DNA from 3 places in the Afipia sp. GW822-FHT04G07 genome. Region 3 is predicted to be linked to each of the others. Evidence: predicted binding sites of a transcription regulator. Region 3 holds the regulator's gene; each other region holds the start of a gene.
The links. The regulator LexA, encoded in region 3, represses DNA repair genes until DNA is damaged. The targets are predictions, from matches to a motif close to TGTTCNNNNTGTGTTCNG.
Positions count from the first base shown of each region.

Region 1: AC1RKJ_RS12755 (metallopeptidase family protein) is a predicted target of LexA. The motif match lies at 5,234-5,251, and genes of this name have one in related genera.
Region 2: AC1RKJ_RS20720 (ImuA family protein) is a predicted target of LexA. The motif match lies at 8,681-8,698, and genes of this name have one in related genera.

Region 1 covers NZ_JBXAMP010000001.1:2,608,059-2,618,724, reverse strand. The annotation lists gene AC1RKJ_RS12785 (hypothetical protein) at 1-421, opposite strand, end outside; gene AC1RKJ_RS12780 (aspartate-semialdehyde dehydrogenase) at 633-1,667, shown strand; gene AC1RKJ_RS12775 (TIGR00645 family protein) at 1,690-2,271, shown strand; gene AC1RKJ_RS12770 (carbonic anhydrase) at 2,276-2,929, opposite strand; gene AC1RKJ_RS12765 (HpcH/HpaI aldolase/citrate lyase family protein) at 3,044-3,925, shown strand; gene leuD (3-isopropylmalate dehydratase small subunit) at 3,927-4,532, opposite strand; gene AC1RKJ_RS12755 (metallopeptidase family protein) at 4,707-5,105, opposite strand; gene AC1RKJ_RS12750 (hypothetical protein) at 5,266-5,580, shown strand; gene AC1RKJ_RS12745 (hypothetical protein) at 5,611-5,922, opposite strand; gene AC1RKJ_RS12740 (hypothetical protein) at 6,176-6,397, shown strand; gene AC1RKJ_RS12735 (hypothetical protein) at 6,552-6,932, shown strand; gene leuC (3-isopropylmalate dehydratase large subunit) at 7,019-8,431, opposite strand; gene AC1RKJ_RS12725 (VOC family protein) at 8,567-8,980, shown strand; gene rplS (50S ribosomal protein L19) at 9,065-9,457, opposite strand; gene trmD (tRNA (guanosine(37)-N1)-methyltransferase TrmD) at 9,560-10,288, opposite strand; gene rimM (ribosome maturation factor RimM) at 10,305-10,666, opposite strand, start outside.
Region 2 covers NZ_JBXAMP010000002.1:195,334-205,999, forward strand. The annotation lists gene AC1RKJ_RS20695 (efflux RND transporter permease subunit) at 1-98, opposite strand, end outside; gene AC1RKJ_RS20700 (efflux RND transporter periplasmic adaptor subunit) at 150-1,361, opposite strand; gene AC1RKJ_RS20705 (CoA transferase) at 1,517-2,914, opposite strand; gene AC1RKJ_RS20710 (error-prone DNA polymerase) at 2,976-6,347, opposite strand; gene AC1RKJ_RS20715 (Y-family DNA polymerase) at 6,344-7,930, opposite strand; gene AC1RKJ_RS20720 (ImuA family protein) at 7,827-8,621, opposite strand; gene AC1RKJ_RS20725 (YciE/YciF ferroxidase family protein) at 8,954-9,532, opposite strand; gene AC1RKJ_RS20730 (M20 aminoacylase family protein) at 9,631-10,666, opposite strand, start outside.
Region 3 covers NZ_JBXAMP010000001.1:208,031-218,696, forward strand. The annotation lists gene AC1RKJ_RS01015 (LpxI family protein) at 1-47, shown strand, start outside; gene lpxB (lipid-A-disaccharide synthase) at 44-1,252, shown strand; gene gltA (citrate synthase) at 1,356-2,660, opposite strand; gene gltX (glutamate--tRNA ligase) at 2,837-4,261, opposite strand; gene AC1RKJ_RS01035 (glutamine--tRNA ligase/YqeY domain fusion protein) at 4,448-6,121, shown strand; gene AC1RKJ_RS01040 (ComEC/Rec2 family competence protein) at 6,217-8,496, shown strand; gene lexA (transcriptional repressor LexA) at 8,507-9,220, opposite strand; gene AC1RKJ_RS01050 (molybdopterin molybdotransferase MoeA) at 9,387-10,595, opposite strand.

The DNA of each region.
Region 1 (10,666 bases), 2.4 Mb from region 3:
CGACGTCGGCGTCGGCGGCGGCAAAGCCGTCGAGTTCGCCGCCGGGACGGTAGATTTCGACCTCGGCGGTCGGCGGCTCACTCGCCGTAAGCGCCCAGCGCAGGGTGTCCTTGCGGCCCCCTTCCGGGTGCCGCAGGATTTCGTAAGCATCTGTTCTGTCGGATAAATCCAGCTTGCTGATCGCGAATGCCGGATGCGGCCGGCTGGCCGGTGTCCAGCCGCGCAGAGCCGGCATCTGGGTGTTGGCGGCAACCGGGGCTGCCGAGAACAGATCAACGGCGAGAACCGCGAGGACCGTGAGGCCGCAGATATAGGCCAGGATGCGCACCGCGACCGCGCCGCATTCGTCGGCGAAGCTGCGCAGCGCCGGATGGATACCGGAGGTGTTCAGGACAGGCTGGTCGAGCGCGGTCGGGTTCATGGGCGACTCTGGGCGGACGTTCTGTTCCGGTCTTTGAAAACGGGAACGAGCCACCGCCGTAGCCACGGATCGCGAACTTCCGCCGCTTGACGCCAGACCTGCCCCCGCAGTTGCTTCTGCGTTGTATTTGGGCGGTTTTTCGCATAGAAGCGCTGCCTCTTCCCTTTCCGCGGACGGTCAGGGCGAGGCTTTTTTCTTCGGAGAGTCAACGATGGGTTACAAGGTTGCGCTAGTTGGAGCGACCGGCAACGTGGGCCGGGAAATGCTCAACATTCTGGACGAACGCAAGTTTCCTGCTGATGAGGTGGTGGCACTCGCCTCGCGCCGCAGCATGGGCGTCGAGGTGTCCTATGGCGACCGCACCCTGAAATGCAAAGCGCTCGAGCATTACGATTTCAGCGATGTCGACATCTGCTTGATGTCGGCGGGCGGAGCCGTGTCCAAGGAGTGGTCGCCGAAGATCGCTGCTGCCGGCGCTGTCGTGATCGACAATTCCTCGACCTGGCGCATGGACCCGGATGTTCCACTGATCGTGCCTGAAGTGAACGCCGATGCTGTCGCGGGCTTCACGAAGAAGGGCATCATCGCCAATCCGAATTGCTCGACCGCGCAACTCGTGGTCGCGCTGAAGCCGCTGCACGACAAGGCGGTGATCAAGCGCGTGGTGGTGTCGACCTATCAGTCGGTGTCCGGCGCGGGCAAGGATGCGATGGACGAGTTGTTCACGCAGACCAAGGCCGTCTATACCAACAGCGAACTCATCAATAAGAAATTCCCGAAGCGGATCGCGTTCAACGTGATTCCGGAAATCGACGTGTTCATGGAGGACGGCTACACCAAGGAAGAGTGGAAGATGATGATGGAGACCAAGAAAATTCTTGATCCCAAAATCAAGATGTCCGCGACCTGCGTGCGCGTCCCGGTGTTTGTCGGCCATTCGGAATCGGTGAACATCGAATTCGAGAATCCGATTTCGGCCGATGAAGCCCGCGACATCCTGCGCAATGCGCCGGGCTGTCTCGTGATCGACAAGCGCGAACCGGGCGGCTACGTCACGCCGTATGAAGCTGCGGGCGAGGACGCCACCTACATCAGCCGTATCCGCGAGGATGCCACGGTGGAGAACGGCCTCGTGCTGTGGTGCGTGTCGGACAACCTGCGCAAGGGCGCCGCGCTGAACGCGGTCCAGATCGCAGAATGTCTCGTCAACCGCAAGCTGATCAGCGCGAAGAAAAAAGCGGCTTAAGCAAACCGGCACGGGTGGGGGGATGTCAGAGAAACCTTCGGAGCATCCCACACCCGCTGCCTACCAGCCGAATCCTTCGCTGAAGCGGGCCGAATACGGTTTCGAAACGGTTTTGTTCAACAGCCGGTGGCTGATGGCGCCGTTCTATCTCGGCCTCGTCGTCAGCCTTGTGGTGCTGCTCTACAAATTCGTGCTGCTGCTGATCGAGTTTGTGCTTCACGCGCCGGCGGCGAAGGAATCCGACATCATTCTCGGCGTGCTGTCGCTGATCGACGTGTCGCTGACGGGCAACCTGATCCTGATCGTGGTGTTCTCGGGCTACGAGAATTTCGTGTCACGGATCGATCCGCGCGGCCATCCGGACTGGCCGGAATGGATGACCAAGGTCGACTTCGCGGGGTTGAAGCAAAAATTGCTGGCGTCGATCGTCGCGATTTCGGCGATCCAGGTGCTCAAGGCTTTCATGAATATCGACGTGGCGTTCGATGCGCAGAAGATGGGCTGGCTGGCCGGCATCCATCTCGTGTTCGTGGTTTCGACGCTGCTGATCGTGTGGTCGGACCGGCTCGGCGGCCACGGCGCGTCCGACAAGGCCGGACATTAAACCACTAGTTGCTCAACACGCTGTGATAGACGCGGCTGAACTCGTTCGTGGTCTGATCGACGATCGACAATGAACCTTCGGCGACGCCGAAATAAGCGCCGTGCAGTCGCAGTTTGCCGCTCTCGACGGGACTTTTCACGAACGGAAATGTCATCAGGTTTTCGAGGCTGCGCAGCACCGCTGCCTTCTCGATTCGCGTGACGAATTGCTGCATCGTTTCGTGGTCGCGCTGCTCGACGATTTCACCCGGCTTGACGAACATCGACATCCATTTGCCGATAAAGTCGCCGGGCGTCAGCGGCGCGCTCTTGTCGACGAACGCGCGGATGCCGCCGCACTGCGCATGGCCAAGTACGACGATATGCTTCACCTGCAGGACCTGAACCGCATATTCCAGCGCCGCCGATACGCCATGCGCATTGCCGTCAGGCTGATAGACCGGGACCAGATTGGCGACGTTGCGCGCCACGAACAGTTCGCCGGGACCAGCATCGAAAATCACTTCCGGAGAGACGCGGGAGTCGCAGCACCCGATCACCATGGATTCAGGTGACTGGCCGCCCTGGGACAGTTCGCGATAACGGGACTGTTCGGTGGGCAGGCGCTCGGTGACGAAGGCCTGATAGCCGGCAAGCAGGCGTTCAGGAAAGGGCGACATGGGAAGCCTCGCAAATTTTCCCCCGTTGGCTAACCTAGCTGGCAGCCCGGGACAAGTCTTTCGGGCCGTGATCCGAAGTGCTAACGCAGGCAATCCGAATTCAGGAACAAAACGATGAACCGTCCGCGCCGCAGTGTCTTGTTCATGCCGGGCTCCAATGCACGGGCGCTCGACAAGGCGCGCAACCTTCCGGCCGACGGCGTGATCCTGGATCTTGAGGATTCCGTCGCGCCCGACGCCAAGCCTGTGGCGCGGGACCAGATCGCGGAAGCAGTCGCGGCCAGGGGTTTCGGCAGGCGCGAAATCATCATTCGCATCAACAATCTGGAATCGCCGTGGTGGCAAGACGATCTGGCCATGGCTGCGGCCGCGCGGCCGGACGGAATTCTGGTGCCGAAAATCTCAAGTCCGGATGACGTGAAAAAGCTTGAGGAGCGTCTGCGCGTGCTCAAGGCCGATCCGGCGATCGGCCTCTGGGCGATGATCGAGACGCCGATCGGCGTTCTGTCTGCGGAACAGATTGCGGCCACGGCGCGCGAAGGCGACAAACGGCTTGTGGGCTTCATCATGGGGCCGAACGACATCGCGCGCGAGACGCGGATGCGGATGCTGCCGGGGCGCACGGCGATGCTGCCGCTGTTCGCGCATTGCATCCTGGCCGCGCGGGCTTACGGCCTCGAAATTCTCGACGGCCCCTATAACGACATCAGCGACGTCGCCGGCTTCGCGAAAGAATGCGCGCAGGGCCGCGATATGGGCTTCGACGGCAAGACGCTGATCCATCCGGGCCAGATTGACGCGGCGAACGCGGCCTATACGCCACCGGCGGATGAGATCGCCCGAGCGCGCAAGATCATGGGTGTGTTCGATCTGCCGGAAAACGCCAGCAAGGGTGTGGTTCAGCTCGACGGACAAATGGTCGAACGGCTGCATGTCGAGATGGCGAAGCGCACTATCGCGATTGCTGACGCGATCACGGCTTTGAAGACGAACTAAATTACAACCACGGCCGCGAGGCTTTTTCCTTCGCCTCGAACACGTCGATGGACTGGCCCTTCTCCATCGTGAGGCCGATGTCGTCGAGGCCGTTGAACAGGCAATGCTTGCGGAACGGATCGATCTCGAACTTGATCGTGCCGCCGTCGGGCCCGCGGATTTCCTGCTTTTCGAGATCGACTGTCAGCGTGGCGTTGGCACCGCGGTCGGCGTCGTCGAACAGCTTGTCGAGTTCGTCCTGCGACACCCGGATCGGCAGGATCCCGTTCTTGAAGCAGTTGTTGTAGAAAATATCGCCGAACGACGTCGAGATGACGCAGCGGATGCCGAAGTCGGCCAGCGCCCAGGGCGCGTGTTCGCGGCTCGATCCGCAACCGAAATTGTCGCCGGCCACAAGAATCTTGGCCTTGCGATAGGAAGGCTTGTTGAGCACGAAATCCGGGTTCTCGCTGCCGTCGTCCTTGTAGCGCTGTTCGGAGAACAGGCCCTTGCCGAGGCCAGTGCGCTTGATGGTCTTGAGGTACTGCTTCGGGATGATCATGTCGGTGTCGACATTGATGATCTTCAAGGGTGCCGCCACGCCTTCGAGTGTCGTAAACTTGTCCATGATGTTCCCGTGAACCGGATGCAATTTGAGCTGTTCTAAATACATCATCGTGGCCGTCAAGGCTATGCGCTGAGGGAGGACACATCATGAACGCCATGCGCAGACGTGCGGCGTGCGCTGCGTGAAGGGGCAGATCTTGTCCGAAAACCGGATCCCGCTTTTCGGGATCACGCCTTAGATCACGCTCGCCTCGATGGCCTCCATGTCGTCGTCCGACAGGCCGAAATGGTGGCCGATCTCGTGCACCAGAACGTGCGTGACGATATGGCCGAGCGTCTCGTCATGCTCGGCCCAGTAATCGAGGATGGGGCGACGATAGAGCCAGATCATGTTCGGCATCGGCGCGATATCGCCGCTCGAGCGGAACGGCAGGCCGACGCCCTGGAAGAGCCCGAGCAGATCGAACTCGCTCTGCGCTTTCATCTCCTCGAGAACCTCATCCGAGGGGAAGTCGTCGGTCTGGATGATCAGTCCTTCGCACAGGTCCCGGAAATGTTTGGGCAGGCGCGCGTAGGCGTCATGCGCGATGGATTCGATGTCCTCAAGGGTGGGGGATTTTGCTGTCGGCCACATCGGCCTTGTTTAGAGGGCTTGGCGGGCGGGGCCAAGAGTGCATCGGACGCTGGATTGCCGCAGCAGGGCTTCGACCGGCGGCTTCTTGATGTTGACGCGCCCGTCTCAATCGGAGACGTTGCCGCTCACGGAACGCGAATTGAAAGCACGGGACGCCACCATGATGCGGACTTCGGCAATTCTTTTTGGTCTTTGCGCGGGCGCGATTGCGCTGGCGATGCCAGGCAGTGCACGGGCAGAGACGCCGGCGGTCGCGGCGACGCCACAGGCGCGGACTTCAGGGCCGATGGTGCAGGACTTTTCCGCGCAGAGCCGCAGGGTCATTCGGCGCGCACCGCGCCGCGTCCCGGTCTATCGCGGTTCAAATTATCCGGGGCCGAATTCGGTGCGGGTCTGCAACGCGTATTACGAGCAGGAATACCGTCCGAGCGGAACGGTGATCGTGCCGCGCATGAACTGCCATTGGCGCGGGTAACCCGCACTCCGCGCGATTGTTTTCATAGTCTCATTTTTTCCTGAACGTGCCGATTGCGCCCGCGGCAATCGCCGCCGCGCATAATCCATAAACAGCGATGGCCATCGCCACCTGCGTGAACGTGCCGGCTGTTCCCGGCGTAGTGCCCGGTCCTTGCGACGCGTGGGCATGACCTGCGAGCAACATCATCAATGCATTGCTTGCGAGCATCAATCGTGAGACGTGCGCCATCACAACTCTCCTCTGGTTCCTTTCAGAGATACGCGCCGGTCTTGTTTCAGGTTCACGAACGGCAACGCTGAAAGTGCGTTCATGAATACGGCGCGGACATTCAGGACGCATTCACCTCGCTCTTTTTAGCCTGCTGCCACGTCGTCCGGCGTGGACATGCATCGGCATCGATGGAACGCGATGCGCCGGGGTTCGTTTCAACTCGCAGACCAAGGGAGAGAATTCATGAAGATGAACGTCAGAACAATTTTCGGGCTTGCGGCCGTTGCCGGCCTGCTGGCGGTCGCAGCGCCAGTTGACCGTGCGCAGGCGGTGTCGCTTCTCAACCCGGCCGCTTCGACTTCTACGAAGCTGGCAACCGAGGATGTCACGACGCAGGTCCATTGGCGCGGCCATCACCGCTGGCACCGGCATCGCGGCTGGCATCGGCACCATGGCTGGCACCACCGCCGCCATTGGCACCACCGTCATCACTGGCATCGCCGCCATCACTGGTACTGATGTCGCGTCGGCCGACAACGGCGCCTTTACCAAAACGGTGAAATGCCCGCGTCATGATCTTGCTGCAAATCCGAAGTCATCCTAATGCCGGACGGGGCAGATTGTTTATTCCGCTTGAAGCGGAAGGCGGTCCCGCCCGGGCCCAAGATTCAACGCTGGCTAGTTGGCGGAGTGGTGAACGGAAATCGGTGGTGCGCGTTATCTTAAACGTGTGGAGCAACGATCTGAGGAGAACTGCAATGAGAAAGTTCGTGGGAGCCGCGGCTGTCGCTGCCGCTCTTTCAATTGCCGGCTGGATGTCACTTGCGCCTGCGAGCGCCGCACAGCCGACGCCTGCGGTGTCGCATGATGCGCGTCTGGCCGATGCCAAGCCGACGGATGTCAGTGCGCGCCGCCGCCACTATCGGCGTTACGGATATTATTATGGCCCGCGTTATTACCGGCCCTATTATCGTCCCTACTACCGGCCTTACTACTATCGTCCGCGGCCTTACTATTATCGGCCGTACGGCTACTACCGCCCTTATGGCTACGGCTATCGTCCATATGGCTACGGCTATCGGCCTTATGGTTACGGTTATGGCTTCGGACCGGCGATCGGTTTCGGCTTTGGCTTCTAAATTCGCCCCGAACCACCAAACAAAAACAGGCGCTCGAAAGAGCGCCTGTTTTTATGTCATCGGCGATGAGACGGGGGTTGGCCTGCTCAGGTTGTATGCCACTCGCGGATATCGACGAAGTGTCCGGCGATCGCTGCGGCTGCGGCCATGGCAGGCGACACCAGGTGGGTGCGGCCTTTGAAGCCCTGACGGCCTTCAAAGTTGCGGTTCGAGGTCGACGCGCAACGCTCTTCTGGCGACAGCTTGTCGGGATTCATCGCGAGGCACATCGAGCAACCCGGCTCGCGCCACTCGAAGCCGGCCTTGATGAAAATCTTGTCGAGCCCTTCGGCCTCGGCCTGCTCCTTCACGAGACCTGAACCCGGCACGATCATCGCATTGAGATTGCCGTTGACGGTGTGGCCGGCGACAACCTTCGCGGCGGCGCGCAAGTCTTCGATGCGGCCATTGGTGCAGGAGCCGATGAAGACGCGATCGAGCTTGATGTCGGTGATCTTCGTCCCGGCGACGAGGCCCATATACTCAAGCGCGCGCTGCTTGGAGAGGCGCTTGGCTTCATCCTCGATTTTCGCCGGGTCCGGCACCATGCCTGAAATCGACACCACGTCTTCCGGCGACGTGCCCCATGTCACGATCGGCGGCAGCTTCGCGGCATCGAGACGAATCTCCGCATCGAAATGCGCGCCGTCGTCGGTGCGCAGCGTTTCCCAGTAGCGCATGGCGGCATCCCAGTCGGCGCCTTTCGGCGACATCGGGCGGCCCTTCAGGAATTCGTAGGCCTTCTCGTCGGGGGCAATCAGGCCTGCGCGCGCGCCGCCTTCGATCGACATGTTGCAGACAGTCATGCGGCCTTCGACCGACAGCGCGCGAATAGCCTCACCGGCGTACTCGAGCACGAAGCCAGTGCCGCCTGCGGTGCCGATCTCGCCGATGATCGCCAGAATGATGTCCTTCGCGGTGACACCGTCGGGCAATGCGCCATCGACGGTCGCGCGCATGTTCTTTGCTTTCTTCTGGATCAACGTTTGCGTGGCGAGCACGTGTTCGACTTCCGACGTGCCGATGCCGTGCGCAAGCGCGCCGAACGCGCCATGCGTCGAGGTGTGGCTGTCGCCGCAGACGATCGTCGTGCCCGGCAGCGTGAAGCCCTGCTCGGGGCCGATGACATGCACGATGCCCTGACGCTTGTCGAACTCGTTGAAGTACTCGACGCCGAACTCGCGCGCATTCTCCGCGAGCGCTGCGATCTGTTCGGCGCTTTCCGGATCGGGATTCGGTTTCGAACGATCGGTGGTCGGGACGTTGTGATCAACCACGGCGAGCGTCTTCTTCGGCGCACGGACCTTGCGGCCGGTCGTGCGCAGTCCTTCGAAGGCCTGCGGCGAGGTCACCTCATGGACAAGATGCCGGTCGATATAGAGCAGGCAGGTGCCGTCCTCGGCCTCGTGGACCAGATGGTCGTTCCAGATCTTGTCGTAGAGTGTGGTCGCTTTGGCCATTGGGTGTCCGATTAACCTGTCCGGATGGGTGTTGCGGCCTCCGGGCCGCGGGTTTTCAGTTCCGCCCCTTTTTACTCGCTTAACGGGAGGGGGGAAAGTATCCTGACGACATAATAGCTTACGCAGGATCGCACAATGACCGCACGCCCGCCGGTTGCGCCCTATTTGACCGTTACCCCTGCTGCGGGCGCGATCGCCTTCTACACCGCCGCTTTCGACGCCAAGCAGAAGGCGCTGATGCCGGCACTCGACGGCCTGCGCATCCTGCATTGCGAACTCGAGATCAACGGCGGTGCGTTGTTCCTGTCGGATGCGTTTCCAGAATTCGGCACGGCGCGGACGCCATTGCCGGGAGAGCCGGTGACCATGTCGGTCAGTCTGGAATTCTCGAGTGCGGAACAGGTGGACGACGTGTTCGCGCGCGCCACGAAGCTTGGTGCTAAAGGCGAGGTGACGCCGACCCATTCGTTCTGGGGTACGCGAACCGCCATTGTGCGCGACCCGTTCGGCCATCGCTGGATCATGAACGGGCCGCTCAAGCAGAAATAGCGCTACGGGCTATGCTAAGCTGGCCAAAGAAAAAAGCGCGGCCATGAGCCGCGCTTTGATTTCAAATCATCAAGCGTTGCTTGATTATGCGCCGGAAGCCGCCTTCGGCGCTTCGCGGTTGTCCTGCTTCTCGACGATACGCGCCGACTTGCCGCGCAGACCGCGCAGATAATACAGCTTGGCGCGACGTACCTTGCCGCGGCGCACGAGCTTGATCGAGTCGATCATCGGCGAATAAACCGGAAACACGCGCTCGACACCTTCGCCGTATGAAATCTTGCGAACGGTGAAGCTCTCATGGATGCCGCCGCCGTGACGGCCGATGCAGACGCCTTCATAGGCCTGCACGCGCGAACGCTCGCCTTCGACAACCTTCACGTTGACGATCACGGTATCGCCCGGTCCGAAATCGGGAATGGTCTTCCCGGCGGAGAGCTTTTCGAGCTGCTCCTTGTCGATTTCTTGAATGAGGTCCATCGCAAAACTCCATCGGCGGCGCGCCCGGAAGGGGCTGCGCGGAAATTCGTATCCAGCACGTGCACGGATTGGCCGGTCGTATACGCCATCACCGGCGGGTTGTCACCCTTTCGTCGTGTTTTTTGGCGGCTTCGGGAAGGTGTTTTGGGCTTTTTTGGCCGCCCAGAGGTCCGGCCGCCGGGCTTTTGTCAGGGCCTCGGCCTCGGCCCGCCGCCAGGCCTCGATCCGGGCGTGGTCGCCGGACACCAGAATATCCGGAATCGGACGGTCCTCGAACATCTGGGGCCGGGTGTATTGGGGGTATTCCAGCAATCCATCCGAGAAACTCTCGTCGGTTCCGGAACTTAGCTTACCCATGACCCCCGGCAGAAGCCGCACGCAGGCGTCTATCAGGGCCAGGGCGGCGATTTCGCCCCCCGACAGGACATAGTCCCCCACGGAGATTTCCTCGAGCCCACGGGCCTCGATGACCCGCTGATCGACCCCCTCGAACCGGCCGCAGACGATCATGGGGCCCGGGCCGGCGGCGAGTTCCGCGACCCTGTTCTGGGTCAGCGGTGCGCCGCGCGGGCTCATCAGCAGGCGCGGGCGGGCGGGATCGGTATTTGCGCTATCGATGGCCGCCGCCAGCACGTCCGCGCGCAGCACCATGCCGGGTCCGCCGCCGGCCGGGGTGTCATCGACGCTGCGGTGCTTGTCAGTGGCGGCATCGCGAATGTCGCGCGCCTCCAGCGCCCACAATCCCGATGCGAGCGCCTTGCCCGCGAGGCTGATGCCGAGCGGGCCGGGAAACATCTCCGGAAACAGCGTGAGCACGGTGGCGCGCCACATGTCGGTGGTCCTGATTTCAGATGTCCGCGGTGTCCGGTGTGTCGCCTTCGATCTCGCCTGGCATGACGATCACCACATGACCGTCCGCGAGATCGACGGTAGGCACCACCGCATCTGTGAACGGCAGCAGCAGTGTCGGCCCCTGCGGCGGAGCGATTTCGATGATGTCGCCGGCGCCGAAATTATGCACCGCGAGAACCTTGCCAATGGCCGCGCCCGCCACATCGACGGCGCGCAGTCCGATCAGGTCGGCATGATAGTATTCGCCCGTCTCGGTCGGCGGCAGCCTGTCGCGCGCGATATAGAGTTCGATACCGTTGACGCGCTCGGCGTCTTCGCGCGTGGCGATGCCCTTCAGCACCGCGACCAGATGATCTT
Region 2 (10,666 bases), on a different contig from region 3:
AGCTGCTGAAACGCGATGACGCCGCCAACGAGAGTGATGGCGAACAGCACGACCATCAGGAAGCGGCGATTGACCGCGAGAGCGACGAGACGATCCATCAAGACCGGGTCTTTCGGAAGGAGCTGAATCTTGGGGAAAACACGGCCGGACTAGCTTCCGGATGCCGCGCGGTCGATGAACAGGCTGCCCTTGGTGACGATCTGCTCGCCCGGAAACAGATTGCCCTTCACCTCGACAAGATCGCCGTTGGCGAGGCCGACCTTGATCTGGCGCAGTTCGATGGACTTGTCGTCGCGCACGACCCAGACCCGCACCTGATCGCCTTCGTAGATCAGGGCCGTCTTGGGCACGCCGACAGCCGGACGATCCGCCGACGAATAGATCGTCACGTTGGCGAACATCTCCGGTTTCAGCAATCCATCGGGATTGTCGATGGTGGCGCGCACCATCAGCCGGCGGGAAGCAGGATCGATCGCCGCCGAGACGTAGTTGATGCGCGCGGTCATCGTGCGCCCCGGAAAGGCCAGAACACTGAATGCGATCTCCTGCCCCATCTCGATGGCGGGCGCTTCGGTTTCGCGCACGAATGCGGTCAGCCAGACCGTCGACATGTCGCCAATCACGAAGACCGGGTCGCTCGCGCCCGCGTTGACATATTGTCCTGGGCCGACCTTGCGCTGAACCACGGTGCCGGCGATCGGCGAGAAAATCGTGGTCTCGGGATTGATACGGCCCTTCTCCTGAAACGTCGCGATGGCCTCGTCGGTGAGACCGAGAATGCGCAGACGGTTGCGCGCGGCTTCCAGCGCCGTCTCGCTCGACCGCATGTCGTTCTTCGCGGAAATCAGCGCCGCCTGCGACTGCTGATAGTCCTTCAACGGGACGGCCTTGCCGTCATAAAGATCGTGGGCGCGCTTGTCCTGGATTTGCGCCAGTTCGAGCTGCGACTTCGCCTTGTTGTAGCCGGTCGCCGCGCTGATGAAATCGTTCTGCGCCTGAACATTGTCCGGCGCCTCGATCACGAACAGCGCCTGCCCCTGGGTGACGTGATTGCCCGGCCGCACCAGCAATCTCGTCACGCGGCCGGCATAGGGCGAGAACACCGGCGTCGACCGGTCCTCATCGATGGCGACCTTGCCTTCGGTGACATGCTCGGCGCGGAACGGACGCTGCACCACGGGCTGGACGGTCATGCTCGCCCACTCCGCCGCGGTCGGCGTATAGCGCAGCAGATTCTTCCGCGACTGGCTCGATACGTCGGAATGATTTTTCGGCGTGGTGGCGCCGCGCGTCAGGCTGAACACGGCGAGCCCCGCGATGACCGCAAGACCGGCGGCCACGGCCAGCCGCCGCCGGTGCATGGCCCGCACTCCGGCAATAAACGCACTTGGTTTGGTGGTCTTCTCGGTCACGTAACGGCTCCTGCGGCGCGCTGACGCGGCTTGCAGCTATTAGTGCCACTTCATGGATTTGGACAATCCAAAAACGTCGGGATGGAGATTATTTTCGGTTAACGTCAGGGCCGTGACGGCCACTCCGGGGCATCGGACCCCAGCGGCACGGCCGGACGCAGCCAGAATGCGGGTGTTGCCGACATCACGGCGGCGTGACGAACCGCTTGCAATGCACCAAAACCGGACTGACTTTGCTCGATCAACGGCAGAATCCTGTCCGCCGTCAGGTCCGCCGCGGCAGGACCATCCGCCAGCCGGCCAAGATTCCACAGCCAGCGTCCGGTCTGGGCCAGGGAAACCCGGACATGCCAGCTCCCGCCTTCGCGGGCCTGCCGCAGCCGCGCCATCATCGCGCCGAACGCCATCAGATAGCCGGTGGCATGATCGAGGATCTGCATCGGCAGTTCCTTCGGCCCGTCAATGCTGGCGGCCGCGCCCTCGGCATGGTTGAAACCTGTCGAGGTCTGCACCAGTGAATCGAAACCCCGGCGACCGGCCCACGGCCCGGCATGGCCATAGGCGCACAGCGACACGTAAACGATGCCGGGGCTGATCCGCGCCGCATCGTCCGGTGAAAAACCGAGCGCGGCGATGGAGTCCGGGCGATAGCCTTGCGAAAAAATATCGGCCCGTCCCAGCAGACCGCGCAACGTGTCCGTTCCCGCCTCCGTTTTGAGATCGGCAAAGCTCGACAGCTTGCCGCGCCCGGTGTCGATCACCAGCCAGGGGATCGACGGCAGATTGGGACTTGAGATCAGCATGACATCCGCGCCGTGAGCAGCCCATGTCCGCCCCGCGACCGGACCGGCGATGACACGCGACAGATCGAGCACGCGCAATCCCGCCAGCGGGCGATCGCCATTGGGCCATGGCCTCGGCGCGGCGTCGCCAATCTTCTCGATCTGGATCAGCGGCAATTGTTCGAGCGTTTGGGCCTGCGGCGTCGCCAGCCATTCGTCATGGGAGCGCATCATCGAGACGACGCAGCCGCCGGCATAGGCCGCGGTCTCGAATGCCTCGCCCTTCCACTGCATCAACGCGCGCTGCACATCGTCGCGCTCCGGCTTGCAGTTCAGCACCTTGCAGACGTTGTCGCGATGATGCGGGAAGTTGGTGTGGAGCCGCACGAAGCGTCCATCGCCTGTCTTGTAGACGCCCGCGATGGCGTCCCACGCCGACGGCGGCGGTTTATCATCGACGCGCAGATAGCGTTCGCTGCGGCACTCAACGGCGGCGTGCGTCATGTCGACGGATATACTTTGCGCCTCGCCGCTGCGCGCCTGCCAGACCTGCGCGGCAGCCAATCCGGCGGCGGCAACGGTAACTTGCGACGCTGCTCCGACACGAAACGACGACGGCAGCACCGGCTCGCTTCCGGTCAGCGTGACGGTGTCGAGCGCGGACGGCTCGCCGCCACCAAGGGCCCAGAGGTCGGCGAGAGCATCGCGGATGGATTGCATGAGCATCTCCGGCGGAATCGCAGCGGAGCATCGCGCTGAAAATACGGCGCATCAAGGACGCTTAATGAAAATCCCGCGACCGTGGAAGAATACGTACATTGCGCGGATGGCGTATCTTGTGAACCGGACTGCCGTCACGCGCGGGCAATTCATCCGCCAGCGGCTCGATCACATCCGCGCCCGCAGGAACAACATGTTTCCGGCTCAGCGCATCGTTGGCGAGCATCATCAGATCGTGCGAGCGATCGACCAATCGCTCGGCCACCAGATGCACGACCTTGTCGGGGCTGCTCTGGATTCGTCCTTCCACCTCGATCAGCCGCGCGCCCATCACTTCCTTGCGGAAGGTTTCCATGACCTTCGGCCACACCACGATGTTGGCGATGCCGGTCTCATCCTCCAGCGTCATGAAGACGACGCCCTTGGCGCTGCCGGGCCGCTGCCGCACCAGCACCACACCGGCGCAACGCACGCGGCGCCTATCGTTGACATGGGTCACGGTCTCGCACGGGATCACCCCCTCCTGCGCGAACATCGGCCGCAGGAATTCCATCGGATGCCCCTTCAGCGAGAGACGGATGGTCTGATAATCGGCCACCACCTGCTCCGGCAGCGGCATTTCCGGCAAGGGCTGCGCGGCCTCGTCAGGTTGCTCGCGCGCCGCAGCCATCTCGAACAGCGGCAGCAGAACATCGTCCGGCAACCGCCGCACCGTCCACAACGCTTCGCGGCGGTCGAGGCCGAGCGAGCGGAACGCATCGGCATCGGCCAGCAGGATCAGCGCGCGTTTCGGCAGTCGCGTCTCGCGCGCAAAATCTTCCAGTGACGTGAATGACTTTCGCGCGCGCGCGGCGACAATGCGCCGGTCCCAGTAATCCTCGCGCGGCTTTTTGCGGCTCTTTGAATCGGCGGGCTTGCTCTTCTCAAGTTCCTCCCCATCCGGATCATACACCTCAAAGCCGTCGATCTGACGGAAGCCGAGCCGCATGGCGCAATACTCGCCGCTTTGCTCTTCCAGAGTGTTCTGGCCGAAGCTGAACGACACATCGATCTCGCGCACCTCGACGCCATTTTTCTGAGCATCGCTGACGATCTGCGCCGGTGCGTAAAAGCCCATCGGCTGCGAGTTCAGCAGGCCGCAACAAAATGCGTCGGGATGATAATGCTTGAGCCATGACGACACATAGACAAGCTGCGCGAACGCGGCGGCGTGGCTTTCCGGAAAACCGTAACTGCCGAACCCCTTGATCTGGTCGAAGCAACTGTTTGCAAACACCGGATCGTAGCCGCGCGCGATCATGCGATCGACCATGCGCCTTTCGAATTTCGGCATGGTCCCGACATTGCGGAACGTCGCCATGGCGCGGCGCAGGCCATTCGCTTCTTCGGAGGTGAATTCTGCCGCGACCATGGCAATGCGCATCGCCTGTTCCTGAAACAGCGGCACGCCGAGCGTCTTGTGCAGGACGTTCCTGAGTTCGTCTTTGTCACCACTCTTCGGATAAGGATAGTCGATCTCTTCAGGCTTCATGGCACGCCGCTTCAGATACGGATGCACCATGTTGCCCTGGATCGGGCCCGGCCGGACGATGGCGACTTCGATGACGAGATCATAGAACGTGCGTGGCCTGAGGCGCGGCAGCATGTTCATCTGCGCGCGGCTCTCGACCTGGAACACGCCGAGGGATTCGCCCCGGCACAGCATGTCGAAGACTTCAGAACTGTCTTTATTCTCCGCCTTGATGTCCGCCAGCTCATAGCGCTGGTTTTTATGTTCTTCGATCAGATCGAAGCACTTGCGGATGCAGGTCAGCATTCCAAGCGCCAGCACATCGACCTTCATCATCTTCAGCGTGTCGATGTCGTCCTTGTCCCATTCGATGAAGGTGCGGTCGTTCATCGCGGCATTGCCGATGGGCACATAGGTGTCGAGCCGGTCCTGCGTCAGCACGAACCCGCCGACATGCTGCGACAGATGGCGCGGAAACTCGATCAGTTCGGTAGCAAGTTCGACCGCGCGGCGGATCATCCCGTTTTGCGGATCGAATCCGGCTTGCCGTATCTGCATGTCGCTGACGCCATCACCCCAGCTTCCCCACACCGTATCGGCAAGTGCTGCCGTGACGTCTTCCGTCAGCCCCAGCGCCTTGCCGACATCGCGGATGGCGCTGCGCGGGCGATAGTGAATGACGGTCGCGACAATGGCCGCGCGATGGCGCCCGTAACGCCTGAAAACATACTGCATCACCTCTTCGCGGCGCGAATGCTCGAAATCGACGTCGATGTCGGGAGGCTCCAGCCGCTCCTCGGAAATGAAGCGCTCGAACAGCACATCGGTCTCGGCCGGATTCACCGACGTGATGCCGAGCAGGTAACACACGGCGGAATTCGCCGCCGAACCGCGGCCCTGACACAAAATATGCTGTGAGCGCGCATAGCGCACGACATCATGCACGGTCAGGAAATAATGCGCGTAACCGAGCTTGTCGATCAGCCGCAATTCCTTCTCGATCGTCGCGGCGAGCTTCTCATCGATCCCGTTCGGAAAACAACGCCGGATGCCCTCCTCGGTGAGATCACGCAAATGCCGCTGCGCGGTCTTGCCGGGCGGCACCGGCTCGTCGGGATACTGATACTGCAATTGATCGAGAGAGAACGTGATGCGGTCCGCGAAGCGCATCGTCTCTTCGATGGCCTCCGGCAAATCGCGAAACATCCGGCTCATTTCCGCCGCAGGCTTCATATGCCGCTCGGCATTGGCCTGAAGTTTTTTCCCGACGGCATGGATGGTGGTCTTTTCGCGAATGCAGGTGAGCACATCCTGCAAGGGCCGGCGCGCGGGATGATGATAAAGCACCTCGTTGGTCGCCAGCAGCGGCACGCGCGCAGTCGCCGCCACACGATACAGCCGGGACAGACGCCGCTTGTCGTCGCCGCGATACAGCAAACTCGCCGCGAGCCAGATGTCCTTTGCGCCATCGGCGCGGCTGCGCTGCAAGCGATCCAGAACGTTAAGTGCTGCCGCAGTCTCGAAACGATGCGGCAGCATCAGAACAAGCAACTGCCCTTCGGCAAATTCCAGCAGATCGTCCAGCTTGAGATGGCACTCGCCTTTTTCGGCGGCGCGCTTGCCGCGGGTCAGCAACTGGCACAGCCGGCCGTAGGCGGCGCGGTCGCGCGGATAGACCAGAATATCCGGCGTGCCGTCGATAAAGACGAGACGCGCGCCGATCAGCAGCTTCGGCTTGTGGATGATCTCCGGATTGCGCAACTCGCTGTAAGCGCGCACCACTCCGGCCAGCGTGTTGCGATCGGCAATCCCGATCGCCGGAAGACGAAGTTCGCCCGCCTGATGCACGTATTCCTGCGGCTGCGATCCGCCGCGCAGGAACGAGAAGTTCGTCGTGATGCCGATTTCCGCATAGGCCGTCATGCGAACAGTCCGTGCACGAACCATTTGGGCGGAATGGGTTCGCCTTCCGCGTTGACAGGTTCTCCGTAAAGTCCGTCGCGATAAACCCAGAACCGCAAGCCCTCCGCATCTTCCATGCGGAAGTAATCGCGCGTCAGCGTTTGCTCCTCATGCTTCCACCATTCCATGGCGATGCGCTCGGGGCCTTCGACGCGCATCACCACATGGGTCGCCCGCCGCCATGTGAAATGACGCGGTGGTCCATCCGGCACCGTTGCAAAGGGAACGTCGATCATTTCCGGCCGCTCGAACAGCCGCAACGGACGCAGCGGCGGCTCCGCCTCGACGCGCGCTGGCCAGTCGGCAACAGCTGCTGCCGCAAGATATTGCTGTGCGGGCGCGGCCAGCGCCGCGCGTTCCGGGATATGCGTGTCCTGCGGCAGATGCACCACGACACGCTTGCCGCCGATACGCGCGGCGATGCGGTCGATCAGCGCCGCCACTTCGTCGTTGTCCTGCGTGCGGGTGTCGAAATCGCGCTGCTCCTGCACCACGATCTCGACATGGCTGGCGGACAGCCGGATGAGATCGAACCCGAATCCGGGATCGAGCGGATCGGCCAGCGCATCGAGCCGCTCGCGAAACAGCCTGTCCACGACATTGACCCTGGTCACTGGCTGTCCGGCATCCACCGCGATGGTGCGCACCGCGCCGTCGGTGCGGAAGAAACTCGCTTCCAGCCGCCGCGCGCCCTTGCCTTGTTTGTCCATCGCCGCGACCAGCATCTGCGCGAGGCCCGAGAGTATCGCGGCAATCACGGTATCGGTGGCGACAGGCTCTGGAAAACGCTTCTCCACCATGAAATCCGGCAGCGGCTTGCGCGGCGAGATCGGCGCATCACCCTGCCCCAGCGCCTGCTGCAACAGGCTCGTGAAGTCCGCGCCGAACCGTGCAGTGATCTCATGCGGCGCGCGGGACGCCACATCGCCGATAGTCTTGAGCCCCGCCCGGCGCAAGCCGCGCGTGATCGCATTGGCAGCACCCAGCGCGAATACCGGCAGTGAACTGACGGCGCGCGCTTCCTCGCCGTCCGGCACGATGCAGCTTCGCGCCGCGCGTGTCATGGTGCGCGCGCAGACCGGCGTACTCGCAATCGCCGCATTGACGATAAAGCCTTGCCGTTCGAGCGAGGCGCACACCGTGCGCAGCATCGCAGCCTCGCCGCCGAACAGATGCGCGCAGCCGCTGATGTCGAGCAGCAGACCATGAGGTGGATCGAGCGCCACCAGCGGCGTGAAGCGGTCGCACCAGTCGGCGATGGCCTCGAGCAGCCTTGCATCCGCCGCCTCGTCGGCGTCGCACACCTGCACGTCGGGACAGACCGCCCGCGCGTTCGCCAGCGGCAGGCCGGCCTCAAGACCGATATGCGCAGCAGCATCGTTCAGCGCCGCGATCTGCAACGCGTTGTTGAGCTTGGCGACGACGACGCAGGGACGTTCGTTATCCGGCGCGGCGTCGCCCGGCAGCCGCTTCAAGCGGTCGGTCGGCAGGCGCGGCAGCCACAGGCTGAGGATACGCCGAGTCCTTATGGAAGATGCCTTCACGGAAGAGGCCCTCATCACATTTCCACTCCATGATCCATTGCCCGGTCGAGCCGTGACGGTTGCGAACGAGTTGTGCGTCGAACATCGGCGCGCCCCACACCTCGTTTACGGATGACGATGGTGCTGCGCGCACGACCCATCGCGTCTCGGCGGTGCTGGCGGATGGTGTCGCCGCCGTTCGCAGCACCAGACACGCGACATTCGATGTACGTGCAGTAAGCGTCAGCCTGCGACTCGCGACCAGATCGAGCGCGCGCACCTCGCCCCACACATCCAGCACCACCGCGCCGAGCGCGTCGCAGGCAAGCGCATCGGCGGCCACGCGCAGCGCGGTCTCCGCATCCGCCGCCCACACCGTCACCAGCAGGCGCGGATCGAGCCCGAGTTCGTTGAGGCCGCTCATCGACAGCGCGCCGGATTCGATTTCGGTGAAATCCTGCCGCACCCAGACCAGCGGCCGCCGCCCCGCGAGACGATGCGCAAGACCGGCGACAAAGCCCGTCGCCACAGCACCGTGGCGGCCACTTTCCGCGAACACCTCATGCAGCGCGCCGCGCACCAGCCCGCCTTGAAGCATCGCGTCCGCCTCGGCATGACCGAGCGCCACGCGCGCAAGTCCACCGGCCTCGCCTTCAAGGCGGCCGATGGTCCCCCGCAGGGACGCAAGTGTTCTCGTGCGCGCGCTCATCATGCGCCGCTCCTGACAATCCGGTTCGTCACTCTCCTTATGGAACGGGTGACGGTCTCATTTGTTCATGATATGTTCTAATATAAAGCTAACAGTCGCCTGCGAGTCAACCGGCTTTATGGGTCATTTTTCTTGAGCAAAAACAATCATCTAGAAGGGCAACAAGGCGCAACATGAGTTTTCGCAGCCCCAGCACATCAACCTTATGGTGAGGAGCACGGCTCTCGCCGCGCGTCTCGAACCATGAGGCATGACGACATGCCCTCATCCTTCGAGACGCAGCCAAAAAGGCCGCTCCTCAGGATGAGGGGATGGATCGCCTTCAGATTATTCCGTCACGCCGCAAGCGCTTCGGGATTCACTTCCGCCAGCGCGAGGCTCGTCAATGCCTCGTCGGTGTTGTGTTCCTGCTGGAGCGTTTCATCCAGCAGCCGCACGGCTTCCGACATGCCGAGCTTGGTCGCCCACGCCTTCAAGGTTCCATAGCGCGAAATCTCGTAATGCTCGACCGCCTGAGCCGCTGCGAGCAAACCAGCATCGAGCGCTTCGGTGCCCTTGTACTCGTCCATGATCTCCTTGCCCTCGTCGAGAATTCCCATGATGGCGTGACATGTTTTTGCTTTCGCAGGCTTGTCGATCAGGCTGAACACCTGCTCGAGGCGATCCACCTGGCCCTCGGTTTCACCGTGATGTTTCTTGAACGCCGCGCTCAGGTCCGCCGACTGGGCCGCCTTCGCCATCTTCGGTAGTGCCTTCAAAATCTGTTTCTCGGCGAAGTAGATGTCCTTGAGCGTGTCATGGAACAGGTCGTTGAGATCCTTGTCCTTCGGCGCAGCCCTCTTGGCCGCCGGCCGTTTGGGTGCCTTCTTCGCTGACTTCCTGGCTGATTTTTTCGCGGATTTCTTCGCTGCCATCTGTCCGACTCCAAGTTGAATGCGGGATCGTTCCCGCCTCTCAACTCAACGTCCGGAGCAATGTTCCGTCAGCATGCTGAATCCAGCCGATCCGCGCTTCAGCTCGCGGCAAGCTGTGTTTCGACCAGCTTGATCCAGTAAGACGAGCCATAGACGATGGCGTCATCATTAAAATTGTAGGCGGGATGATGCAGCCCGGCGCTGTCGCCGTTGCCGATAAAGATGAAAGCACCTGGTCGGGCTTCCAGCATGTAGGCGAAATCCTCCGCGCCCATCACCGGCGGAATCTCGGAACTGACATTGCTGTCCCCTGCCACGGCGGCCGCGACCCGCGCGGCAACGCCGGTTTCGACAGGATGGTTGACCAGCACCGGGTAGCTGCGCTCGTAATCGAGGGTGATCTTCGCGCCCGACAGCCGGGCCACGCCTTCCACGACCTCGCGCACGCGCTGCTCGATCAGGTCGCGGACCTCGGGCGTGAGACTCCGCGCGGTGCCGAACAGTTCCGCCGTCTGCGGAATGACGTTGCGGGCATTGCCGGCATGGAACTCGCAGATCGAAATCACGGCAGCGTCGAGCGGATCGACGCTGCGCGAGACGATCGACTGCAAGGCGGTGATGAGTTGAGCGCCGACCAGCACCGAGTCGATGCTCTTGTGCGGCCGCGCGGCATGACCGCCCATCCCCTCGATGTGGATGTTGATGTGATCGGTCGCGGCCATCGCCGGGCCGACGCGCGTTGCAAAGGTGCCTATCGGCATACCGGGCGAGTTGTGCATCCCGTAAACCTGCTCGATCTTGAAGCGATCCATCAGGCCGTCTTCGATCATCGCGGCAGCACCCGCGCCGCCCTCCTCCGCCGGCTGGAAAATCACCACGGCGTCGCCGGCAAAATTCCGCGTCTCGGCGAGATAGCGCGCTGCACCCAGCAGCATCGCGGTGTGGCCGTCATGACCGCAGGCGTGCATCTTGCCGGGCACCGTCGAACGATAGGCTACGCCGGTTTCTTCCTCGATCGGCAGCGCATCCATGTCGGCGCGCAAACCGATTGCCTTCACGTCGCCGCCGTTGGCTAGCTTGCGTCCCTTAATGACGCCGACCACGCCGGTCCGCCCGAGGCCCGTCGCCACTTCA
Region 3 (10,666 bases):
CAAAGGCCGATCAGGCTGGACTGTTCGTCACGGGATTGCCGCTGTGAGTTCGAGCGCCGCTCATGCCGACGCGCCGCGAACGATATTCCTGATTGCCGCGGAAGAATCCGGCGACCGGCTCGGTGCAGGGCTGATGGTCGCGTTGCGCGAACGGCTCGGACCTGCTGTGAGGCTGATCGGAATCGGCGGCCGCCACATGGCGGAGCAGGGACTCGACTCGCTGGTTTCAGTCCAGGGACTGTCGATCATCGGCTTTGCTTCGATCCCGAAGAAGTTGCCGATGATCCTGAAGCGTCTTCGCGATGCCACCGACGCGGTGCTGAAGGAACATCCCGATGTTCTGGTGCTGATCGACAGCCCGGATTTCACCCATCGTGTCGCGCGGCGCGTTCGTGCCCGCGATCCGTCGATCCCTGTGGTGAACTATGTTCCGCCGACCGTATGGGTCTGGCGAGGCGGACGCGCGAAGAAGATGCGCGCCTATGTCGACCGGGTTCTCGCGGTGCTTCCGTTTGAGAAGGACGTTCACCGCAGGCTCGACGGCCCGCCGTGCTCTTATGTCGGCCATCCGCTGCTGGAAGACCTCGACGCGCTGCGGCCGAATGCGGAAGAACTCGCGCGCCGCGTCACGGCGCCGCCGGTGCTTGTGGTGTTGCCCGGAAGCCGCCGCAGCGAGATCAGACGCAACATGGCGATCTTCGGCGAGACGTTGCGGCTGTTGCGCGCGCAGGGCGTAACCTTCGAGCCGGTGCTGCCGACCACGCCCGGATTGCTGGACAGTGTCCGTGCGGCTGCCGAAAGCTGGCCGGTGCCGGCGAGGATCGTGGTCAGCGACAGCGATAAGAGGGCGGCGTTCCGCAACGCGCGCGCGGCTCTGGCGAAGTCGGGGACAGTGACGCTTGAATTGGCGCTCGCCGGCGTGCCGATGGTGACGGCCTATCGCGTTACGGAAATCGAGGCCTTCGTCGCGCGCCGCGTGATCCAGACCTCGTCGATCATCCTGGCCAATCTTATTCTCGGCGAGAATGTCATTCCCGAGTTCCTGCAACAGGATTTCACAGCGGAGAATCTCGCGCCGGCGTTGCGCGATATTCTGGCCGATACGCCCGCGCGTCAGCGGCAGGTGGATGCTTTCGCGCGTCTGGAAGAGATCATGTCCACCGGCGGCAAGCGGCCGAGCGAGCTGGCGGCGGACGGCGTGATCGCCACAATGCGCATGATCCCGAAAAGTGGGAACCGGTTTTCGGAATAGATCAGCGCATCAAAAATAGCCGAAAGCACCTATTTTCCAAGTTGCCTTCAAACAAAAAGGCCGGTGCTTTCTTGCACCGGCCTTTTTCTGCGAATTGTTCCGCTTACTTGCGCTTGTCGATTCCGACGTAGTCGCGCGACGTGGCGCCCGAATAAAGCTGGCGCGGACGGCCGATCTTCTGCTGCGGGTCCTGGATCATTTCGCTCCACTGGCTGATCCAGCCGACGGTGCGGGCAACCGCGAACAGCACGGTGAACATCGAGGTGGGGAAGCCCATCGCCTTCAGGGTGATGCCTGAATAGAAATCGACGTTCGGGTACAGCTTGCGGTCGATGAAGTACGGATCGCTCAGTGCGATCTTTTCGAGCTCGAGCGCGATCGGGAGCAGCGGGTCGTTGGCGTGACCCGTCTCCTTCAGCACCTTGTGGCACATCTGCTGCATGATCTTGGCGCGCGGATCGTAGTTCTTGTAGACGCGGTGACCGAAGCCCATGAGGCGGACGTTGCTGTTCTTGTCCTTCACCTTGGCGATGAAGTCCGGAATGTTCTCGACGCTGCCGATGTCGGCGAGCATCTGCAATGCCGCTTCGTTGGCGCCGCCGTGCGCCGGTCCCCACAGGCAGGCGATGCCGGCGGCGATACAGGCGAACGGGTTGGCGCCTGATGAGCCGGCGATGCGCACGGTCGATGTCGAGGCGTTCTGCTCGTGATCGGCATGCAGGATGAAGATCTTGTCCAGCGCTTCGGCCAGCACCGGATTGATCTTGTACTCCTCGCACGGCACGGCGAAGCACATGTTGAGGAAGTTCTCGGCGAAGGAGAGCGAGTTCTTCGGATAAACGAAGGGCTGGCCGACATTGTACTTGAAGGCCATCGCGGCCAGCGTCGGGATCTTCGCGATCATGCGCATGGAGGCGATCATGCGCTGCTTGGGATCGGAAATGTCGGTGGAGTCATTATAGAAGGCGGCGAGAGCGCCGACCGATGCGACCATAACGGCCATCGGATGCGCGTCGCGGCGGAAGCCCTGGAAGAAGCGGGCCATCTGCTCGTGCACCATCGTGTGATGCGTCACGCGATAGTCGAAGTCTTCCTTTTGCGCCTTGGTCGGAAGCTCACCGTAGAGCAGCAGATAGCAGGTTTCGAGGAAGTCGCCTTTTTCGGCGAGCTGCTCGATGGGATAACCGCGGTACATCAGAATGCCGGCGTCGCCATCGATGTAGGTGATCTTGGAGTCGCAACTGCCCGTCGACGTAAAACCGGGATCGTAAGTGAACATGCCGGTCTGGGCGTAGAGCTTGCTGATGTCGATGACATCGGGCCCCACGCTGCCGCTCAAGACGGGGAAATCGACGGTCTTTCCTTCAACCGTCAGCGTTGCCTTCTTGGTGTTCGTCTTTGCATCCATCGTAAAGTCCCCGGTGACAGTGTTGCGCAGGGCAAGCGAGGCTCACGAACGCCATGTATATGGGGACGCAAGCGCTTTGTTCCAGAAGTGTGGCCCAAATGGGTAGCTCATTGCAGTGTGCGCTGCAAGATAGGCAATATCCGCCCAAAGTTGGGGCTGCCTTGCATGCGCCCCGGCTATGCGAGGGCCTGATCTTGCAGGCGTTCCAGACAGGTTTCCCGTCCCAGCACGGCCAGGACGTCGAATATGCCGGGAGAGGTGGTCCTGCCGGTCAGGGCGACACGTAACGGCTGGGCGACCGCCCCGAGTTTGAGATTATTTTCTTCGGCAAAGCTGCGCATGGCGGCTTCGGTGGTATCGGCTGCCCACGGGCTGACTGTTTCCAGCGCAGCTTTCAGTTTCCCGATCAGTTGGCGCGTCTCCGGCGTCATCACCGCCGCCGCTTTTGGTTCAAGCTCAAGCGGCCGATCGGCAAAGATAAAATGAGAGCTGTCGATCAATTCCAGGAGAGTCTTGGCGCGCTCCTTCAAGCCCGGCATGGCAGCCAGCAACTGGGCGCGGGTAGTGTCATTCAGCTTGGCTTTGATCGCCGCCCCGCCGGGCACGAATTGCAGCACATCCTCGAAGCTCGCCAGCAGCGTCTTGTCGTCCGTCGTGCGGATGTAGTGACCATTGAGATTTTCGAGCTTGGCGAAATCGAACCGCGCGGCCGAACGCCCGATCGCCGGCAGATCGAACTCCTTGATCATTTCGTCGGTCGAGAAAATCTCCTGATCGCCGTGGCTCCAGCCTAGCCGCACCAGATAGTTCCGCAGCGCCTCGGGCAGGTATCCCATGGCGCGATAGGCATCGACGCCGAGGGCGCCGTGACGCTTGGAAAGCTTCGAGCCGTCCGGGCCGTGGATCAACGGAATGTGAGACATGACAGGCACGTCCCATCCGAGCGCGTCGTAGATATGCTTCTGGCGGGCGGCATTGATCAGATGGTCGTCGCCACGAATGACATGCGTGACGTCCATGTCGTGATCATCGACCACCACGGCGAGCATATAGGTCGGGTTGCCGTCGGAGCGCAGCAGCACGAGATCGTCGAAGTTCTCGTTCTGCCAGACCACGCGGCCCTGCACCTGATCCTCGATCACGGTCTCGCCGGTCTGCGGCGCTTTCAGCCGGATCACCGGCTTGACGCCGGCGGGCGCTTCCGAGGGATCGCGGTCGCGCCAGCGCCCGTCGTAGCGCATGGCGCGTCCTTCGGCCTTGGCGGCCTCGCGCATCTGGGTGAGTTCCTCTGGCGTCGCGTAGCAATGATACGCCTTGCCCTCCGCGAGCAACTGCTCGGCGATTTCGCGGTGCCGCGCGGCGCGGGCAAACTGAAAGACCGTCTCGCCGTCCCATGTGATGCCGAGCCATTTGAGGCCGTCGATGATCGCGGCGATGGCAGGCTCAGTGGAGCGCTCGCGGTCGGTATCCTCGATCCGCAGCAGCATCTTCCCGCCCCGTCCGCGTGCGTAAAGCCAGTTGAACAGCGCGGTGCGTCCTCCGCCAATATGGAGGAAGCCGGTCGGTGAGGGCGCAAAGCGGGTAACGACGGGTTTGGTCATGGCAGCGTTCAGGAGCCTCGGGAAAGTGTTGGCGGGCCGTGTATCACACCGGTGGCGCAGTGTCTCAAAGCGAATTGCGACGAATTAAATGGACTTTCGCCGGGTGCCGCCGGTCACGGGAACGCCATTTGGCCTTGGCGGGGCCGCCCGGATTTGGCACATAGACGCCAACTTGAAAGGGTTTCAATGACTGACGAATCGGGTTCGGACGCGGGCGGCGACTTCATCCGCGACATTGTCGCTGCGGATCTTGCCGCCGGGAAGCACGCCGGCGTGGTGACGCGCTTTCCGCCGGAGCCGAACGGATACCTGCATCTCGGCCATGCGAAATCGATCTGCCTGAACTTCGGAATTGCCGAGGAATTCGGCGGGCATTGCAGCCTGCGCTTCGACGACACCAATCCGACCAAGGAAGAACAGGAATACATCGATGCGATCGAGCGCGACGTGCGCTGGCTCGGCTTCGACTGGGGCACGCACCTGCATTTCGCGTCGGACTATTTCGAGCAGCTTTATGGCTGGGCGCAGGATTTGATCCGCTCCGGGAAGGCCTATGTCGACGATCAGTCGCAGGAGGAAATCCGGCTGACGCGCGGCACGCTGACCGAGCCCGGACAGAACAGCCCGTTCCGCGAGCGGAGCGTTGCGGAAAATCTCGACCTGTTCACGCGGATGCGCGCCGGCGAATTTCCGAACGGCGCGCGCGTACTGCGCGCCAAGATCGACATGACGTCAGGCAACATCAACCTGCGCGATCCCGTGCTCTATCGCATCCTGCACGCGCATCATCCGCGCACCGGGGGGGCGTGGACAATCTATCCGAGCTACGATTTCGCGCATGGCCAGTCCGACGCCATCGAGCACGTCACCCATTCGATCTGCACGCTGGAATTCGCCGATCATCGGCCGCTCTACGACTGGTTCATCGAGAATCTTCCGGTGCCGTCGCGCCCGCGGCAGTACGAATTCGCGCGTCTCAATGTCACCCACACGCTGCTGTCCAAGCGCGTGCTGACGGAACTGGTGCGTGGCGGGCATGTCACCGGCTGGGACGATCCGCGCATGCCGACGCTTGCGGGTTTGCAGCGACGTGGCGTGCCGGCGGAAGCGCTGCGTGAATTCGTGAAGCGGATCGGTGTCGCCAAGGCGAACAGCACCGTGGACATCGGCATGTTCGACTTCGTGGTCCGCGAGACGCTCAACAAGAGCGCGCCGCGCCGCATGGCCGTGCTGCGTCCGCTCAAGGTGGTGATCGAAAATTATCCGGAAGGGCAGGTCGAACATCTCGACGCCGTCAATCATCCGGAGGTGCCGGCATTGGGATCGCGGCAGATTCCGTTCGGGCGTGAAATTTACATCGAGCACGACGACTTCATGGAAACGCCGGTAAAAAAGTTTTTCCGGCTTGCACCGGGCAAAGAGGTGAGGCTGCGCTACGGCTATTTCATCACCTGCCGCGACGTCATCAAGAATGCCGCGGGCGAAGTGATCGAACTGCGCTGCACCTACGACCCAGAAACCCGGGGCGGCAACGCGCCCGACGGCCGCAAGGTGAAGGGGACGATCCACTGGGTCGCCGCGTCGGACGCAGTGCCGGCTGAGGTGAGGCTCTACAATCTTCTGTTCTCGGCGCAGCAGCCCGACGCCGCCAACTTCGCGTCACAGATCAATCCGGACTCGCTCGAGGTCGTGACGGCGATGGTCGAACCGTCGCTGGCCGGCGCGAACGATCCCGGCACGATGCAGTTCGAGCGGCAGGGATACTTCTGCCGCGACCGCGACTCCACGCCCGGCAAGCTGGTGTTCAACCGCACCGTTGGATTGCGCGACACCTGGGCCAAGGTTGCATCCGAAGCGTGAAGATATAGTCGCGCATTCTGCATCCGTTCCGCTGTCCCTTTTGATGCACCGTCAGGTAGCATCCGATCGCGGGGACGCGCGGGCGGGGCGGCGCGATGGCCAGCCGGGACAACGATCAGCGGCGCACACAAGGCCGGGTGACCACCTGGCCGCCGCGGGGTGCTGCGCAGGCCGGCTCAGCCGCCGAAAGCGGCGCGGGTCTCTGGTCGTCGTGGATCGGTATCCTGAAAAGCTGGTTGCGCGCCGAAGCGGGACCGGGGCGGTTGCTGCCCTGGGTGCCGGTCGCGTTCGGCACAGGAATCGCGGCGTATTTCGCAGCGGATCGCGAGCCGGTCGCGTCCGTTGCCGCCGTGACTGCAGCCGTCCTCTGCATCGCCGCGTTCCTCGCGCGTAGGCACCCGATGTTTCCGGCGGTGGTAATGCTGGCCGCGCTCGCCGCGGGCTTCGCGACGGCCGCGCTCAAGACCGCCCGGGTCGCGCATGGCGTGCTGGCGCGTCCGATGTTCGCCGTGACGATGAAGGGCTTTGTCGAAACCCGCGATGAGCGCGAGCGCACCGATCGCTTCGTACTGCGCGTGGAAGAGATGGAAGCTCCGCGCAGCGAAATCAAACTCGAACGTGTGCGGCTGTCGGTCAAGAAAGGCACTGCGCCTGCGGTCGGCAGTTTTGTTGAGCTGAAGGCGCGGCTACTGCCGCCGCTGTCGCCGCTGCGCCCCGGCAGTTACGATTTTGGCCGCGACATGTATTTCGCCGGGATCGGCGCATCCGGATTCGCGATGGGCGCGATCAAGACCATCGAGGCGCCGCGCAGCGGCGGCACATATCTGCGTTATGCCGCGACGATGCAGGGGATGCGCGATGCAATCGACGCGCGGATTCGCAGCGTCCTCACCGGCGATTCACGCGCCATTGCAACGGCGCTGCTCACCGGACGCCGCGACGCGATTTCCACGCCGGTGAACGACGCCATGTTTATCTCCGGGCTTGGCCATGTGCTGTCGATCTCCGGCTATCACATGGCGGTGGTGGCGGGCGTCGTGTTCTTCGCGGTGCGTGCGCTGCTCGCGCTGTTTCCCGGATTAACGGTGACGTTCCCGATCAAGAAATGGTCGGCGGCGGCGGCCTTCGTCGCGGCGTTGTTCTATCTGCTGTTGTCGGGCGCGGAGGTTGCGACGCAACGATCGTTCTTCATGACGGCGGTGGTGCTGATCGCGGTGATGGTGGACCGCCGCGCCATCACGTTCCGCACGCTTGCGGTGGCGGCGATGATCGTGCTGCTGATCGCACCGGAGGCGCTGGTGCATCCGAGTTTCCAGATGTCGTTCGCGGCGACGCTCGGACTCGTGGCGCTGGTCCAACTCGGGATGCCGAACCTGTTCGCGTCGCCGGACAATACGCAGGTGGCGCGCGCCGCGTTGTGGGGCGGCCGCGAGATCACGATGCTGGCGCTGGCGTCGCTGGTCGCGGGATTTGCGACGATGCCTTACGCGGCATTTCACTTTCATCGCGTGACGCCCTACGGGGTGCTGGCCAATCTCGCGGCGATGCCGGTTGTCTCGGTGCTGGTGATGCCGGCCGGATTGTTGGGGCTGCTCGCCATGCCGTTCGGCTTCGACGGCGTGTTCTGGCGGCTGATGGATGTCGGCATCGGCTGGATGATGGCGGTGGCGCAATGGGTCGCGGCATTGCCGGGCGCCATCGGGCGGCTTGCGGCGTTCGGGACCGGGCCATTGGCGGTAATGAGCGCGGGCATCATCGTGCTCGGTCTGTTGCGGACGCCGCTGCGCTGGGTAGGAGCGGGGCTGATCGTGCTCGCAACGGCGTGGGCGCTGACAACACCGCAGCCGGATATTCTCGTGGCTGGCGATGGGCACACCGTCGGGGTACGCGGCAAGGATGGCAGGCTGCGCCTGATGCGCACCGGCAAGGATGCTTTCCTGTCGCGCGAATGGCTCGCCGCCGATGCCGATACCCGCACGGCGGCCGATCCGTCGCTGGTAGATGGTGTGTCCTGCGACAATGCGGGATGCGTGGTGCAGGCGGAAGGCGGCGCCACCGTCGCTCTCACGCTGAAACCTGGAGCTTTCGCGGACGACTGTGCGCGCGCCGCCGTGATCGTGACGTTGCGGCAACCACCGGCCGGTTGCGCGGCCACGGTGCTGGATCAGGACACGCTGCGCAGGCGCGGGACGCTCGCCTTGCGCAAGACCGCCGAAGGCTATGCCGTCACAGCCATCAGGCCGCGCGGCGTCGATCGCCCTTGGTCTGCGGCAGTTGCGGAGGATGAGCCACAGGCTCCAGCGTCTCGGCCGAATGTCCCGGCGCGCTCCGTCGATGCGACGCCCGCCGAAAGCGACCTCCAGCCGGACGATTAATTCTCGAGGCTCAATACTTCCGGAGCAGACCGATCAGCTTGCCCTGAATGCGCACGCGGTTGGGCGGCAGGATCCGGACTTCATAGGCCGAGTTGGCAGGCTCAAGCGCAATGGATGCGCCGCGTCGCCGGAAACGCTTCAGTGTGGCTTCTTCCTCGTCGATCAGCGCGACCACGATGTCGCCAGTGTCGGCGCTGTCGTTGCGCTGGATCAGCACGGTGTCGCCGTCGAGAATACCGGCTTCCATCATGGAATCGCCGCGCACTTCGAGGGCGTAGTGTTCGCCCGACCCGAGCATGTCGGGCGGCAGGCTGATGGTGTGGCTGCGGGTCTGGAGCGCCTCGATGGGCGTACCGGCCGCGATCCGTCCCATGACCGGCACGGAAACCGGGAAGTTCGTATCGTCCTCGTGGCCGGCGGAGCCGCTGCTGCGGACCTTGCCGAGGTTGCCCTCGATGACACTGGGGGTGAAGCCGCGACGGCCGTTGCCGCCGGCACCCGAATTCCCAAGCTCCGGCAGTTTGATGACTTCAATCGCGCGGGCACGGTTGGCGAGCCTGCGGATGAAGCCGCGTTCCTCAAGAGCCGTGATCAGCCGGTGGATGCCGGACTTGGAGCGCAAGTCCAGCGCGTCCTTCATTTCGTCGAACGAGGGCGGAACACCAGCTTCCTTCAGCCGCTCGTTGATAAAGCGCAGAAGCTCGTATTGTTTGCGTGTCAGCATCTATCTGGTCCCCGATCGCCTTTGCTCCGATGCCGCGCCTCTCTGGATACGGGCCGTTGGACGGCCAATCAGGAGTTGCGAGTCACTCGAAACAAATCATGAACGAACACTATCTGTTCCATATGTGTTCCGCAACCCCTTAATTTCACGTCAACGACGGGGAGCTTTAGTTGGGAAGCCGGAGGATCGTGCAGGGCGAGCCGGCAGGGGCCGCTGGTGCGAAGGGTGGGCGGACGATGAGCGCATCCGCCGCCGCCAGATTGCCCACCAGAGAACTGTCCTGAGGGCCTACCGAGGTTGCGACGGGCACGCCGTCGCCGCCGGTTGTAACCCTTGCCCGCAGATGATCCTGCCGCTTGTCGTTGGCTGGCAGCTCGCGCCCCAGCACGGCCCGCTCCAGGACATGATCGACCTGGGTTCGTCCCGACAGCGCGCGGATGAGCGGCACCAGAAACAGGAAGGCGCAGACATAGGATGACACCGGGTTGCCGGGCAGGCCGAGCACGCGCATCGGCCCGAGGCGTCCGTGCATCATCGGCTTTCCGGGCCGCAGCGCGATTTTCCAGAAAGCCATGTCGACGCCTTCGGCTTTCAGCGCAGTCTGAACGAGATCATGGTCGCCGACGGAAGCGCCGCCGGTGGTCACAAGAACATCGACGCCGAGATCGCGCGCACGCCGGATGGCGTCGGTTGTCGACTCGAGTGTATCGCGCGCGATGCCGAGATCGATGGGGTCCGCGCCTTCGTTGCGCGCGAGCGCGATCAGCGCGAACACGTTGCTGTGGACGATCTGGCCCGGCGCGGGCTTTGTGCCCGGCACGACCAGTTCATCCCCGGTCGCGAGGATCGCGACTCTTGGGCGACGATGCACCGGCAGTTGCGGATGATTCATGCTCGCGGCCAGCGCAAGCGCACGATCGGTCAGGAGCGATCCTCGCCGCAGCCCTGTTTCGCCTTCGCGGAAATCGATGCCCGCCGGCCGGATGTTTTTTCCCGCCGCGATGGCCTCGTTCACGATCACGGTGTCGCCGTCGCGCGCGGTGTCTTCCTGAATGATCACGGCGTCGGTCCCGGCCGGGATCACGCCGCCGGTGAAAATGCGCGCGGCTTGTTCCGCGCCGACGGTCGCATTGAACGGGCGGCCGGCGGCGACTTCGCCAATGACTTTCAGGCGTGCGCCCGAAACAGCATCGGCGGCGCGAACCGCATATCCGTCCATCGCCGACATGTCGGCCGGCGGCTGGGTGCGCAATGCTGCGATGTCACGGGACAGCGTGCGATGAAACGCGTCGTTCAGCGCGGCCATTTCTTCGGGAAGCGCGGCTGCGTCCTTGAGGACGGCGGCATAGGCTTCGGCGACCGGCATCAGCGCCATGGGACGCTCCTTACGAGTGGAGTGGATTTGACATTCGCTTCCACCCCGCAGCGAGTACGCAAAGCGAATGT